4 regions of the Erwinia rhapontici genome follow, and region 2 is predicted to be linked to each of the others. Evidence: predicted binding sites of a transcription regulator. Region 2 holds the regulator's gene; each other region holds the start of a gene.
The links. Region 2 encodes Fur, which represses iron uptake genes when iron is present. Its sites were predicted from a motif close to ATAATAATGAGAACNACTATCAA; they were not measured.
Positions count from the first base shown of each region.

Region 1: LJN55_RS03870 (TonB-dependent siderophore receptor) is a predicted target of Fur. The motif match lies at 1,843-1,865, and genes of this name have one in related genera.
Region 3: LJN55_RS09070 (TonB-dependent siderophore receptor) is a predicted target of Fur. The motif match lies at 1,816-1,838, and genes of this name have one in related genera.
Region 4: LJN55_RS02650 (isochorismate synthase) is a predicted target of Fur. The motif match lies at 1,531-1,553, and genes of this name have one in related genera.

Region 1 is NZ_CP085627.1:845,182-848,346, forward strand. Features, by position in the region: gene LJN55_RS03870 (TonB-dependent siderophore receptor) at 1-1,796, opposite strand, end outside; gene LJN55_RS03875 (siderophore ABC transporter substrate-binding protein) at 2,143-3,084, shown strand; gene LJN55_RS03880 (ABC transporter permease) at 3,085-3,165, shown strand, end outside.
Region 2 is NZ_CP085627.1:1,327,364-1,330,528, reverse strand. Features, by position in the region: gene ybfF (esterase) at 1-86, shown strand, start outside; gene ybfE (LexA regulated protein) at 199-480, shown strand; gene fldA (flavodoxin FldA) at 622-1,152, shown strand; gene fur (ferric iron uptake transcriptional regulator) at 1,550-1,993, shown strand; gene mtr (tryptophan permease) at 2,098-3,165, opposite strand, start outside.
Region 3 is NZ_CP085627.1:1,906,068-1,909,232, reverse strand. Features, by position in the region: gene LJN55_RS09070 (TonB-dependent siderophore receptor) at 1-1,613, opposite strand, end outside; gene LJN55_RS09065 (TonB-dependent siderophore receptor) at 2,121-3,165, opposite strand, start outside.
Region 4 is NZ_CP085627.1:578,099-581,263, reverse strand. Features, by position in the region: gene pmrA (two-component system response regulator PmrA) at 1-243, shown strand, start outside; gene pmrB (two-component system sensor histidine kinase PmrB) at 240-1,295, shown strand; gene LJN55_RS02650 (isochorismate synthase) at 1,577-2,752, shown strand; gene LJN55_RS02645 ((2,3-dihydroxybenzoyl)adenylate synthase) at 2,764-3,165, shown strand, end outside.

The sequences.
Region 1 (3,165 bases), 480 kb from region 2:
TCACGCACCACCGGGATCGTCAGGCTGGCTTCCAGCCCTTCCACCAGCGCTTTGCCACCATTTTCCCATTGCAGGATGTTATAGCCGTTAGAGGCGGTGCCGAGCAGGTCGGTGCCGGAAACGATTTTATTTTTGTAGTCATTGCGGAACCAGGTCACACCCGCGGCATAGCCATCAGCTGCAAACTCCAGCCCCAGCTCTTTATTGACGCTGACTTCGGCATCCAGATTGGTGTTACCCAACAGGTAGCAACTGCCGGTGGCAACCGATGTCGGGCAGCCGTTACCCCGGGTGGCCAGCAGATAGCCTTCGCTTGACTGGTACAAATTCGGGGCTTTAAACACCCGCGCAATACCGGCTTTCAGTTTGAACCCTTCACCCAGATCCTGAGAGAAGTTAAAACTCGGGCTAAAGTTACTGCCGAATTCACTGTGGTGATCAAAACGCAGGCCCGGGATCAGGAAGGTCCCTTCCCATGGCTGGATATTATCTTCAACGTAGAGTGCGGCCGTGGTCGCGCTGTTCTTGCTGCTGCGATTGGCCGGATCCCCCGACATATCGCCGATGATCACGCCGCTGGCATCGGTGGCTGACATGGAGGCGCTGTCGTCCAGCTTTTCGTGATTCCACTCAGCGCCGAGGGTCACGGTTTGCTCAATCCAGCGGTCCATCGGCATATTGGCTTCCGCGCTGGCACGGTAATTTTCCAGTCGGCTGGTGCTGTACTCGTCGCTGTTAATCATCCCTTCCACACGACCGGTAGAACCTTCTTTCAGGCGCGTGTTATTGGTTTTTTCATAGTTGAAGGCGAGCTTAGAATCGCCCCATTCCCAGAAGCCGTTATGGGTCAGGCCGTAAGACTGACGGTACAGGCGGTTCGTCTCGGAACCGTACAGTGAGTCGACCAGGCCACCGGGGCTGATGTTGCCATTGCTGTACTGGGTATCTCCGGCGTAGATATTGCCCTGGCGGCTGTAGCCATAGCTGAAGTCGAGGATCTGCGAGGGGGTCATTTTCCAGGAAACCAGCGCATTAATATCTTTGTTACGCACCCCTTCACGGCCCGCGGCATACGCGCCGTTTTGCGCCTGGTTGATATCGGCGGCATCGGCATCGGTTTTGTTGAGGTTACCGTAGAGGCGCATGGTCAGCGCATCACCCGCCAGCGGGCCGCTCAGACTAAAGTTGGTGCGTTTTGTGTCACCTTCTTTGCTGTTTTCCGGCTGATTGGTAAACAGCGACAGGGAACCGTGCCAGTCTTTGGTCGGGCGCTTGGTGTGGATATTGATCACGCCACCGGCGGCCCCGGAGCCATAGCGGGCGGCGGCCGGGCCACGCAGCACTTCAATACGCTCGACCATTTCAGCAGGTACCCAGTTGCTGTCGCCACGGGTATCACGTTCACCTTTCCAGCTGTAACGCACGGAATTACGCGAGCTGACCGGCACGCCGTCAATCAGGATCAGGGTGTTTTCCGGGCCCATACCGCGAATATCAATCTGGCGGTTGTTACCCCGGCTGCCGTTGGCACTGTTTCCGGTCAGGTTGACGCCGGGCATTTTGCGGATGATGTCGGACAAATCGTTAACGGGCGGATTCTTCGCAATATCCTCTGCCGTGATGACAGAGACGCCAGGTTGTTGTTTTAACTCCTGTTCCGCTGTTTTTTGTACCAGCAGCACATCCTCCACGTCACTGGCGGCGGCGGTATCGTCATCGGCACTGGCTGTTCCGGCCAGCATGGCGGTCAGTAGCAGTGCCAGAGGGTGTAATCGAAAGCGTCCGTTCCTGTTCATTGCATCATCTCAAAGTGTTTAGTGTTGTAAGAGAATGTGCATGATAACGATAATTGTTCTCATTTCTATGGTGGGAAATACGAATCCTTAAAATCTCCACAATTGGCCACTTTTGTCAGTAAAAGTCAGCGATGGAGTTTTATTTGTTAATAATCAAGTTATTAAAATCTTCATATTTGCTTCGCAATCTTCTTATTTGCTACGGATTGTGAGTTTTGTCTGTTTTATGAACAGCGGATGCCATGTTCTGTCTACCCATCCTGCCAGGCAGTCGTTATTATCCCGCAACAAAATCGAACGCGAATCGTTCTCATTTTTGCTACTTATCTGATTCTCAGGAGAGAAAATGCGCTTCCCTCAGGCCTTCGTTTTATCGCTGTTTTCCGCCATGCTCGCCTGTGAGCCTGCGGCCTTTGCAGCAGATGCTCCCGCACTGACGGTCGTGCACGCGCAGGGTTCCACCGCTGTGCCGAAACATCCGCAACGTGTGGTGATCCTCAGCCCGGCAACGCTGGATATTGCTGATGCCCTGGGGATTAACCCGATGGGCGTGCCACAAACCAGCGCGCACTATCCGCAGCATCTGGCGAAGTACAATGGCAAGGCGTATCTGAATGCCGGCACGCTGTTTGAACCCAACTTTGAAGCCCTGAGCAATGCCAAACCCGATCTGATTCTGGCCGGTGCCCGCGCTCATGATGCCTATGGCAAGCTGAGTGAAATTGCCCCGACCCTCTCACTGGATCTCGACCCGAAACACTTCGTGCAAAGCCTGACCGAACGTACCGAACAGCTGGGAGCGATCTTCGGTAAAGAAGAGAAGGCACAACAGGTGATTGCGGCGTTTAATGCCCAGATTGCTGACGTGCGTAAAGAGTCCGCCACCGCCGGTAGCGCGATGATGCTGATGATTAACGGCGGCAAGATCAGCGCGCACTCACCGGGTTCACGTTTTGGTTTTATCTACGATGTGCTGGGATTTAAACCGGCCACGGCTTTCCCGGAAACCGGCAAACACGGTAATGCGGTGTCGCCTGAGTTCATCATGGAAGCGAATCCTGACTGGCTGTTTGTGCTGGATCGCGACAGCGCCATTGGCCGCAAAGAGGGCGTATCCGCACAGCAGGTGCTGGATAACCCGCTGGTGCGTAAAACCAATGCCTGGAAAAAACAGCAGGTGGTCTATCTCGATTCCGGTTCGCTTTATATTGCAGGCGGCATTCAGAGCTACAGCAATCTGATGACTCAGGTGAAGCAGGTGCTGGATAAAACGAAAACCCAGCCGTAAATGAAATCCGTAGCCTTTATTGCAGGCCTGGCATTACTGCTGGGCCTGATTGTTTGCAGCCTGTTTGTCGGCGTCAGCCGT
Region 2 (3,165 bases):
ATGTCATCACCGGCGCAGGGCATTGGGTACATGCTGAGAAACCCGATGCGGTATTACGTGCAATCCGACGTTTTTTAGCGCTGTGAAAACCATTTTCGCTGGGGTATGATGGCGCGCTAAAATTTTGCCGCTGCTGATTATCAGACGGCATAACGGCCCTATTCATCAGCAATCCAGCCTTTCAGTATTACGATTCCTATGGCAAAAGAGAACACGGACCGCACAACGATCGATCTGTTTGCAGATGAACGACGTCCGGGACGACCCAAGACTAATCCGCTGACGCGTGATGAGCAGTTGCGTATCAACAAACGCAATCAGCTCAAGCGCGATAAAGTGCGCGGCCTGAAGCGTGTCGAACTGAAAATGAACAGCGACGCGGTTGATGTCCTGAATCAGCTAGCTTTCGAGCGCAATATCAGCCGCAGTGAACTGATCGAAGAAATGCTGCTGGAACAGTTGCAACGTCATCCGTCCTGATGGTATCAGGGCCTTAGCACTCAGCGACAAAACCGGCAGCATTACTCATTTATCCGCTCACGACGGTCTGTTATCATTAGCGATATCTGCGAAAAAATCAGCAGTCACCATATCATTAAGATTCAAGAGGTTATTAAACTCATGGCACTCGTCGGCATTTTCTTTGGTAGCGATACAGGCAATACCGAAAACATTGCAAAAATGATCCAGAAGCAACTGGGGAAAGATGTTGCAGAAGTTCGTGATATTGCTAAAAGCAGCAAAGAAGACCTTGAAGCCTTTGATATTCTGCTGCTTGGCATCCCAACCTGGTACTACGGTGAAGCCCAGTGCGACTGGGATGACTTCTTCCCAACGCTGGAAGAAATCGACTTCAACGGTAAACTGGTTGCGCTGTTTGGTTGCGGCGATCAGGAAGACTATTCCGAGTATTTCTGCGATGCAATGGGCACCATCCGCGACATCATTGAGCCGAACGGCGCAGTGATTGTCGGCCACTGGCCGAGCGAAGGTTACCATTTCGAGGCTTCGAAAGGCATGGCAGATGATAACCATTTCCTTGGCCTGGCCATTGATGAAGATCGCCAGCCAGAGCTCACCAACGAACGCGTTGAAAATTGGGTAAAACAAATTTTTGATGAACTTCAGCTAAAAGATATCATCGAAGCATAACCATAGCCGCTTGATGTGGGAGCTATCTCACATCAAGTAAGTGGTTTTTCCTATAGAAGTAATAGATACATGTTTGTAACTTTCATCTGCAAAACTGTACAATAACCCCATCGGTTACCCGCTTACTCAGCACCTGCCCCACTCTTTGAGGATGTGAGTCGCCCAAAGAGCGGTGAAGATGATGCAGATTGAAATGTTAACCCAGCCTAATTCGGGCGCGTGCTACCCTGGATGTAATGACACTTATCCTTACATCCATTGCGGTTTCAGGCACCCCTTATGGTTTTCATTTCGGAGTATCAGTTCTATACTGAGACGCACTCATCTTTTAGCGTCGACCGATGTTCAGGGCTTTTCAGCCACTAAGTGACTAGCAAAGTAACAGGACAATATCCGCATGACTGACAATAACACCGCATTAAAGAAGGCCGGCCTGAAAGTCACGCTTCCCCGACTGAAAATTCTGGAAGTGCTTCAGGAACCAGAGGGCCATCATGTCAGTGCGGAAGACTTGTACAAACGCCTGATTGATATGGGCGAAGAAATTGGTCTGGCCACCGTTTACCGCGTGCTGAACCAATTTGATGATGCGGGGATCGTTACCCGCCATAACTTTGAAGGCGGTAAATCCGTTTTCGAACTGACTCAGCAGCACCATCACGATCACCTGATCTGCCTGGACTGCGGTAAAGTTATTGAGTTCAGAGACGAATACATTGAGGAACGTCAGCGTGAAATCGCCACGCGTCACGGTATCAAACTGAGCAACCATAGCCTGTATCTTTATGGCCATTGTTCTCTGGGTGACTGTCGTGAAGACGAGACTCTGCACGACAAATAATCTGCACTGTTCAGTGTAAAAACCGGTGGCTTGCCACCGGTTTTTTTATGCCTGCGTTATAGCGATTCCTCCCGGCTAAAACGCTGCCAATCTGTCTCAAAAGGTTATCGCGTATAGAGCGGCAGCCAGCCACCATATGAAAGCAACGAGACCACGGCATTCAGTGCACCAAACAGCAGAACCAGCACAATCGGTGCCATCCCCCCTCTGACTCGCCACGTGGCAGTGGCAAAACGTCGACGTGACTGCCAGGCTAGTAGCGCTGGCGTGACAACAGCCCACAACGTCGCGGCCAGCCCGGCATAACCGATTGCCAGCAGAAAACCGTTGGGCCAGATCATCGCGGCAGTTAGCGGCAGAATAAACGTCAGCAGCGTGGTTTTTAATCTTCCGGACGCGGAGTTATCCAGTTTAAAGAGATCGGCAAGGTAATCAAAAAAGCCAAGACTGACACCGAGGAATGAACAGGCAACGGCGAAGTTAGAGAAGATATCCAGTAACAGATTCAGAGAGCGATTGTGCAGTACGCCGGATAACGCCCCCACCAGTACGTCAATATTACCGCCTTGCGCGGCAATCGCTTTAAATTCGCTGCGGGGAATATTGCCCATCGTGCCGATGATCCAGATAAAGTAAATCATCAGAGCCAGCAGCGTGCCGTAAATCAGGCAACGGCTCACGCGGCCTGCATTCTTATGGTAGTAAGTCGTCAACCCGGCAATGTTGCCATGGTAGCCGAAGGAGGCCAGACAAAACGGCACCACTATCCAGAGATATCGCAGATAATCGCGATCGGCTCCCTGGCTGTCGAGCAGAATAGCCGGCTGAACATGCCACAGCAGGCCGCCAAAAATCATCAGAAAGGTGAGGATCTTCGCGCCGAGAAAAATCAGCGTCATCCGGCTGACAACCGCTGTTCCCAGCCAGATAAACAGCGCCACCAGTAGCGTAAAGAGCAGCCCAGCCATACGTGCCGATATTCCGACATTTAATTGATTGAGGCTGTGCTGAATAATCGCGCCACTGGCAGAAATGTACGCATAGGTGAGGATCCCCAGCACAAAGACCACGGACAAACCGTTGATCAGGTTCCAGCCACGCCCAAGTAAATCGCGTGTGACCGTATCAAAACTCGCCCCGATGGGATAATGCAGGCTGGCTTCCAGATACAG
Region 3 (3,165 bases), 580 kb from region 2:
TATTTCACCCCCACTTCGGTCTGCTCCCCTGTTGTCGGCTTAAACGGATCGGTTCCCGGTGCGCCATTGCTCAGGTTCGGTTCAAACGAGGTGCTGTAACTGATGTACGGCGACAGACCGTTATCGAAGGCGTACAACAGCCCGGCACGGCCGGTAAAGGCGCTGTCATTGTTCTTCACATCGGTGCCGTTCAGGCGGTTAATCGTGCGGATTTGCGACCAGTCGTTGCGGCCGGACAGGACCAGGTTCCAGTTATTCCACTCCATCTGATCCTGCAGGTATACCCCAACCTGATGCAGCTGCTTCACGGTGTTAATGCTGGAGGTAAAATCATCCTCATTCACATCAACACGACCAGGATTTGCCCAGTCGAGCTGGTACTGGGTCGAGGTGTGGCGTGACAGGGTGCTGGCAACGCGGCTCCAGCGATAATCCAGCCCACCGAGCACGGTATGGCCGACATCACCGGTATCAAACAGCCCTTTGAGGTGGTTATCGACACCGAATTCGTTCGTCATCACCGTTTCATGTTGCGGGCGACGTTCAATGGTGTGGTCGTTGAGGGTGGAGCTGGTGGTGTAGACCATATATTTATAGTCTTCATCGCGATGGGTATAGCGCAGGTTCTGGGTAAACGACAGCGCGTCATTGAAGCTGTGGTCAAATTCATAGCCAATGGAGGCCTGTTCGCGCTTGTTACCATAGTAGTTAGGGTCATTGATATTCAGGTCATACGGGATATACCCGGTGCTGGCTTCTTTCAACGTCCCGACCATCGGCAGGAAGTTACGCGATCCGGCTTTCGGGTCGTTCTGGTAGCTGGTTAACAGGGTAAAGCTGGTATCGGCATTCGGCAGCCAGGTGATGGCGGGCGCTATTGCCACGCGTTCCTGTTTATTGTTTTTCACTTCTTCATGTCTGGTGCTGGCAATACCGTTCAGACGATAAAACAGCGTGTTGTCATCGTTCAGCTTACCGCCAAAATCAAAGGCCGCTTCACCCAGATGATGATTGCCGGTGCTGAGCTGCACTTCGCGAACGGCTTCAGCCGTCGGGCGTTTGCTGGTCATGATCACCAGGCCACCCGGGCTGACCTGGCCGTATAACACCCCTGCCGGGCCGTGGACCATCTCCACGCGCTCCAGCAACCACGGGTCAACCTGCCCGGCTCCCCCGCTGGAGCTGGAAAGACCAAAGTGCAGACCATCCAGCAGTTTTGGCGCGTAGCGGAAGCCACGGCTGATAATTTCGTCGTTACGGTTGGAGTTACCGCGATAGTTGGTCACCACACCGCTGGTATAACTGAGGGCATCGGAAACCGATGCTGCCGCCTGGTCATCCATCTGCTCGCGTGTCACCACCGAAATAGATTGCGGGGTTTTGCGCAGCGGGGTGGGGGTTTTGGTGCCTGAAGCGCTCTCTTTCGCCACAATACCGCTGTTACGCCCCGTCACGCTCTCCTGGGACTCCGCCGTCACCGTCAGCGTGTTGTCAGTGGCGGACTGCGCCAGCGGCGCCGCCAGCAGTGAAGACGCCAGCAGCAGGCGCAGGGTGGTATTTCCAGAGTGTACTGCCACACCAGGGCGCGCCTGGGTTTTTATCTTCTTCAACATAGTTGTGTTATCTCGTCTGAAACAGCCTTGTCTACGAAAGAAACCAGTAAAGCCCGCCAACCCATTAGATTTACTGATTGGCCGTAGCTAACTTCAGGAATGGCACGGATCATTAACGTCCGAACGCACCCTCTATTAATGAAAAAAAACCTTACTAAATGCAGAGTTACCTCTTACCTGTATGAAGTCCCGACGCATACTAATGCAAATGTAAATCACTCTCAATAACATTTGTATTAGCATTTCTTATTACACAAATAACTGGCGCGGACGATAAAAAGTAACAACATGTAAACTAAAGAAAAAATCAGTGTGATTTATAACGGTTCGGCTAAACAGACTGGCGTCAGAAAAAAGCAGGACGTGCGGTGAGGGAACGATCAGGTAAAAAAATAGCCACCCCGTCTGGGGTGGCTAAAAGGATGATAATGAAGCTTGTCAGGAACGCGGTTCTCTGTGGAACCCCGCTTTACATCTCTGGAGCAATCAACGCCCCGCCTGCCTTTATTACCAGCGATAATCCACTGAAGCAACGAAGGTACGGCCTGAACCGTAGAAGCAGGCTTCGGTATTGCTGCATGACGCCACATAGTGCTTATCCGTCAGGTTCTGCACGTTAAACTGCAATGTGGTGCCTTTCAGCGCAGATACTGCCTCACCCAACTTGTATTTCACCATCGCATCGTAAAGTGTGAAGTGTGGAACTTCATCCTGTCCAATGGAGTCTGCTGGAGCATCACCGGTGTAACGAACGCCAGCACCCAGAGTAAAGCCGTTTAGCACGCCGTCGAGGAAGCTGTAGTTACCCCAGGCAGATGCTGCATGACGCGGAATACCCGAAGGGGCACGTCCCGCGAGAGCAGAACTGGTGCTGCTCTCTTTGGTCACCGCATCGGTGTAGGTGTACTGCGCCAACAGTTCAACTTCCGGAATTGGCTGAGAACGTAACTCAGTTTCAACCCCTTTCGAATTGACCTTGCCGATCGCTTCGTTGTAACCCAATACGCTGTTATAGCCGGTAAGGTTCTTCTGGTTAATATCAAACCAGGAGACCGTTAGCATAGTATTGGTGCCCGTTGGCTGATATTTGAAGCCCACTTCGGTCTGTTCACCGGTGGTTGGCGCAAAGGGTTTGGCACCCGGTGCACCGGTACTCAGGTTAGGTTCAAACGAGGTGCTGTAGCTGACATACGGCGAAAAGCCTGAATCAAAGGCGTACAGCAGGCCTGCACGGCCAGTGAACTTGTTATCATTCTGCTGAGTGTCGCTGTTATCGGTACGATCCAGCGTACGGATTTCGCTCCAGTCATTACGACCTGACAGCACCAGGTTCCAGCGGTTCCACTCCAGCTGGTCCTGTAAATAGACACCAACCTGATGCAGTCTCTTACGCGTGCTGGTGACCAGGGAGAAGTCACTTTCATCAATATCAATGCTGGTCGGATTAGCCCAGTCAAGAATGTAACGATCTCCGCTGTCACGCCACAACTTGCTGTCAACATCGCTCCATTTATAGTCCAGCCCGCCAATCACGGTGTGATTAACGTCACCG
Region 4 (3,165 bases), 750 kb from region 2:
GTCGCCGTCGATAATCACCCCATCGAGGTGACACCTAAAGAGTTTTCTCTGTTAACGCGTCTACTGATGCGCATTGGTCAAACGGTGCACCGGGAAACACTCCTGCAGGATCTCTACAGCTGGCAAGATGATACCGGCTCAAATACCCTTGAAGTCCATATCCATAATCTGCGGCGTAAGCTGGGGAAAGACCGGATTAAAACCGTACGTGGCGTTGGCTATCGCCTGGAAGAACGCGCATGAACAGTATGCGTCGGCGTTTATTGATTATGCTGACGCTCATTCTGTTGAGCTGCCAGTTGATGAGCGCGCTCTGGCTGTGGCATGAAAGCCGCGAACAGATCAGTTTTCTGGTCAATGAGACCCTCTCTGCACACGCTCGTAATGATCAGGTAGAAAATGAAATCCGCGAGGCCATCGCCTCTCTGCTTCTGCCTTCGCTGGTGATGGTCTGCTTTACCCTGCTGCTTTCATTCTGGGCAATCAGCTGGATTATTCGCCCGCTCAGATCGCTTCAACAAAACCTGGTTACCCGCTCTGCTGACAATCTCTCTCCCCTGCCGCTGCATTCAGAAATGGATGAAATTGTGGCGGTCACCGGGGCGTTAAACCAGCTGCTGGGCCGTCTTGATAATACGCTGCAGCAGGAGCGGCTGTTCACCGCCGATGCTGCACACGAGCTGCGTACGCCGCTGGCAGGTCTGCGGTTACACCTTGAGCTGCTGGAGCAGGAAGGGGTAAAACAGGGGCCGATGCTGGTTGAGCGCATCGATCAACTGATGCATGTTATTGAGCAGCTCCTGATGTTGTCACGCGCCGGTCAGGCACTGGCCAGCGGCCATTATCAGACCCTGAGCTGGCATGATGTCATTGACCCGCTACGCCAGGAAATGGATGAACTACTGGCCCTGCGTCAGCAGCATCTTATTGTTAACAGCACGACAATACGCACGGTACAGGGCGATGCCATCTTGCTGAGGCTGATGCTGCGTAACCTGCTGGAGAATGCCTCACGTTACAGTCCAGAGGGCAGCACGATTACGTTGCTGGTGGAAGATGAGGAAACCGGAAGCCAGGTCAGTGTCCACGATGAAGGCTCCGGCATTGATGCCAGTATGGTAAACGATGCCATCAAAGCCTTCCGTCGAATGGATCGTCGCTATGGTGGTAGCGGACTTGGCCTGAATATCGTCCAGCGCATTGTGCAAATCCATCGTGGGCACCTCAGTCTGACGAACCGTAGCGATCGCAGTGGCCTCAAAGCCAGCTGCTGGTTACCCCATCAGCTTGACTAAACGTTTCCTGCTACCCGCCTAACATCCTCTGTTATCCCACGGGCGTTATCCCACGGGCATTTAATCAGAAATGCTTACCTTTTATGTGGATTCCTCTGGCCCCCTTTTCACAGGTAATGGCAGCACGGCTCGCGTACAGCACCCACCGTGTAAGGATGTCTTTACGATAATTAAATTAATTTACCTTTATTGACACTCCACAATAATCGACGTAGTTTACTGCACCTGAAAGCAAATGATAATAGTTCTTACTACGTTTATCATTTAAATGAGGATGCCCAATGGAATCGTTAACGTCAGAAAGTACGCTACAGTTTGCCTCACAGGCAGCCGCCAGTGGTTTTTTCTTTATGTCTCCCTGGCGCAGTCTGGCAGCACAGGGCTGCTTTACCACCGTCACCACCCCTGCATTCGGTGGCGAAGCGCTACAGAGCGAATTTCAACACGAAATCCGGCAACGATTCCTTGATGCGAAACGCCAGGGAATTGCTCACCCCGTGCTCGTCGGGGCGATCCCCTTCGATGCCAGCCAGCCTTCTTCCCTGTTTATCCCTGAGTCCAGCCAGTACTTCGATGGCAAGGCGTATCTGCAACAAATGGGCGCGCCAAAGAGTGAGCTTCCTGACGTCATGCGCCGTACTGCTCTGCCGGAGCAGGACGCCTTTATGCAGATGGTCAGCCAGGCGGTTGCAGCAACCACGACAAAACAGTTGGACAAAGTGGTGCTGTCACGCCTGATGGAAATCGTCACTACCGAGAAGATCGATATTGCCAACCTGATGACGCGCCTGATAACGCAGAATCCTGGAAGCTATAACTTCCATGTTGCACTACCGGAAGGGGGTTCATTGCTGGGGGCCAGCCCGGAGTTGCTGATGCGCAAGCATGACAGCCGCTATTACACCCATCCACTGGCCGGATCGGCGCGTCGTGAAAGTGATGCACAGAAAGATCGTCAGGCCGGGCAACAGCTGATGGCATCCACCAAGGATCGCTACGAGCATAAGCTGGTGACCGATGCCATGCGCGATGTGCTGCAACCCCGCAGCGCTTACCTTGCCCTGCCAGCGACCCCGGAGCTGTTGACCACCTCAACGCTCTGGCATCTGGGCACCGCGATTGAAGGTGAAGTGAGCCAGAAAGCCGATACGGCACTGTCACTGGCCTGCCTGCTGCATCCAACGCCGGCGCTGAGCGGCTTCCCGCATACCACTGCCCAGAAACTGATTGCTGAACTGGAACCGTTCAATCGGGGCCTCTTTGGCGGCATCGTCGGCTGGTGCGATGAGCACGGCAACGGTGAATGGGTCGTCACCATCCGCTGCGGCAAAGTGAACGGTAACCGCGTTCGTCTGTTTGCCGGTGCCGGTATCGTTCCGGCCTCCAGCCCGGAATCCGAATGGCGGGAAACCGGCGTCAAACTCAACACCATGCTACGGGCTTTTGGCCTGAACTAAAGAGTGCTGTCATGACCATCCCTTATTCTCGCTGGCCGGACGATCTGGCCACACAGTATCGCGCAAAAGGTTACTGGCTGGATCTGCCGTTAACGGACATTCTGCAACGTCACGCTGGCAGCAGCGCCGTAGCCGTGATTGACGGCACGCGCCGTTATCGCTACCACGATCTGGCACAGCAGTCCGATCGCCTGGCAGCCTCGCTGCAACGCCGTGGTCTGAAGTCAGGTGACACGGCACTGGTACAACTGGGTAACGTTGCAGAATTCTACGTCACCTTTTTTGCCTTGCTGAAAATTGGCGTCGCCCCTGTTAACGCACTATTCAGTCATCAACGCAACGAACTGAGCGCCTACGCGCTGCAAATTCAGCCCGCGCTGTTGATTGCCGACCGCCAGCACAGCCTGTTTAGC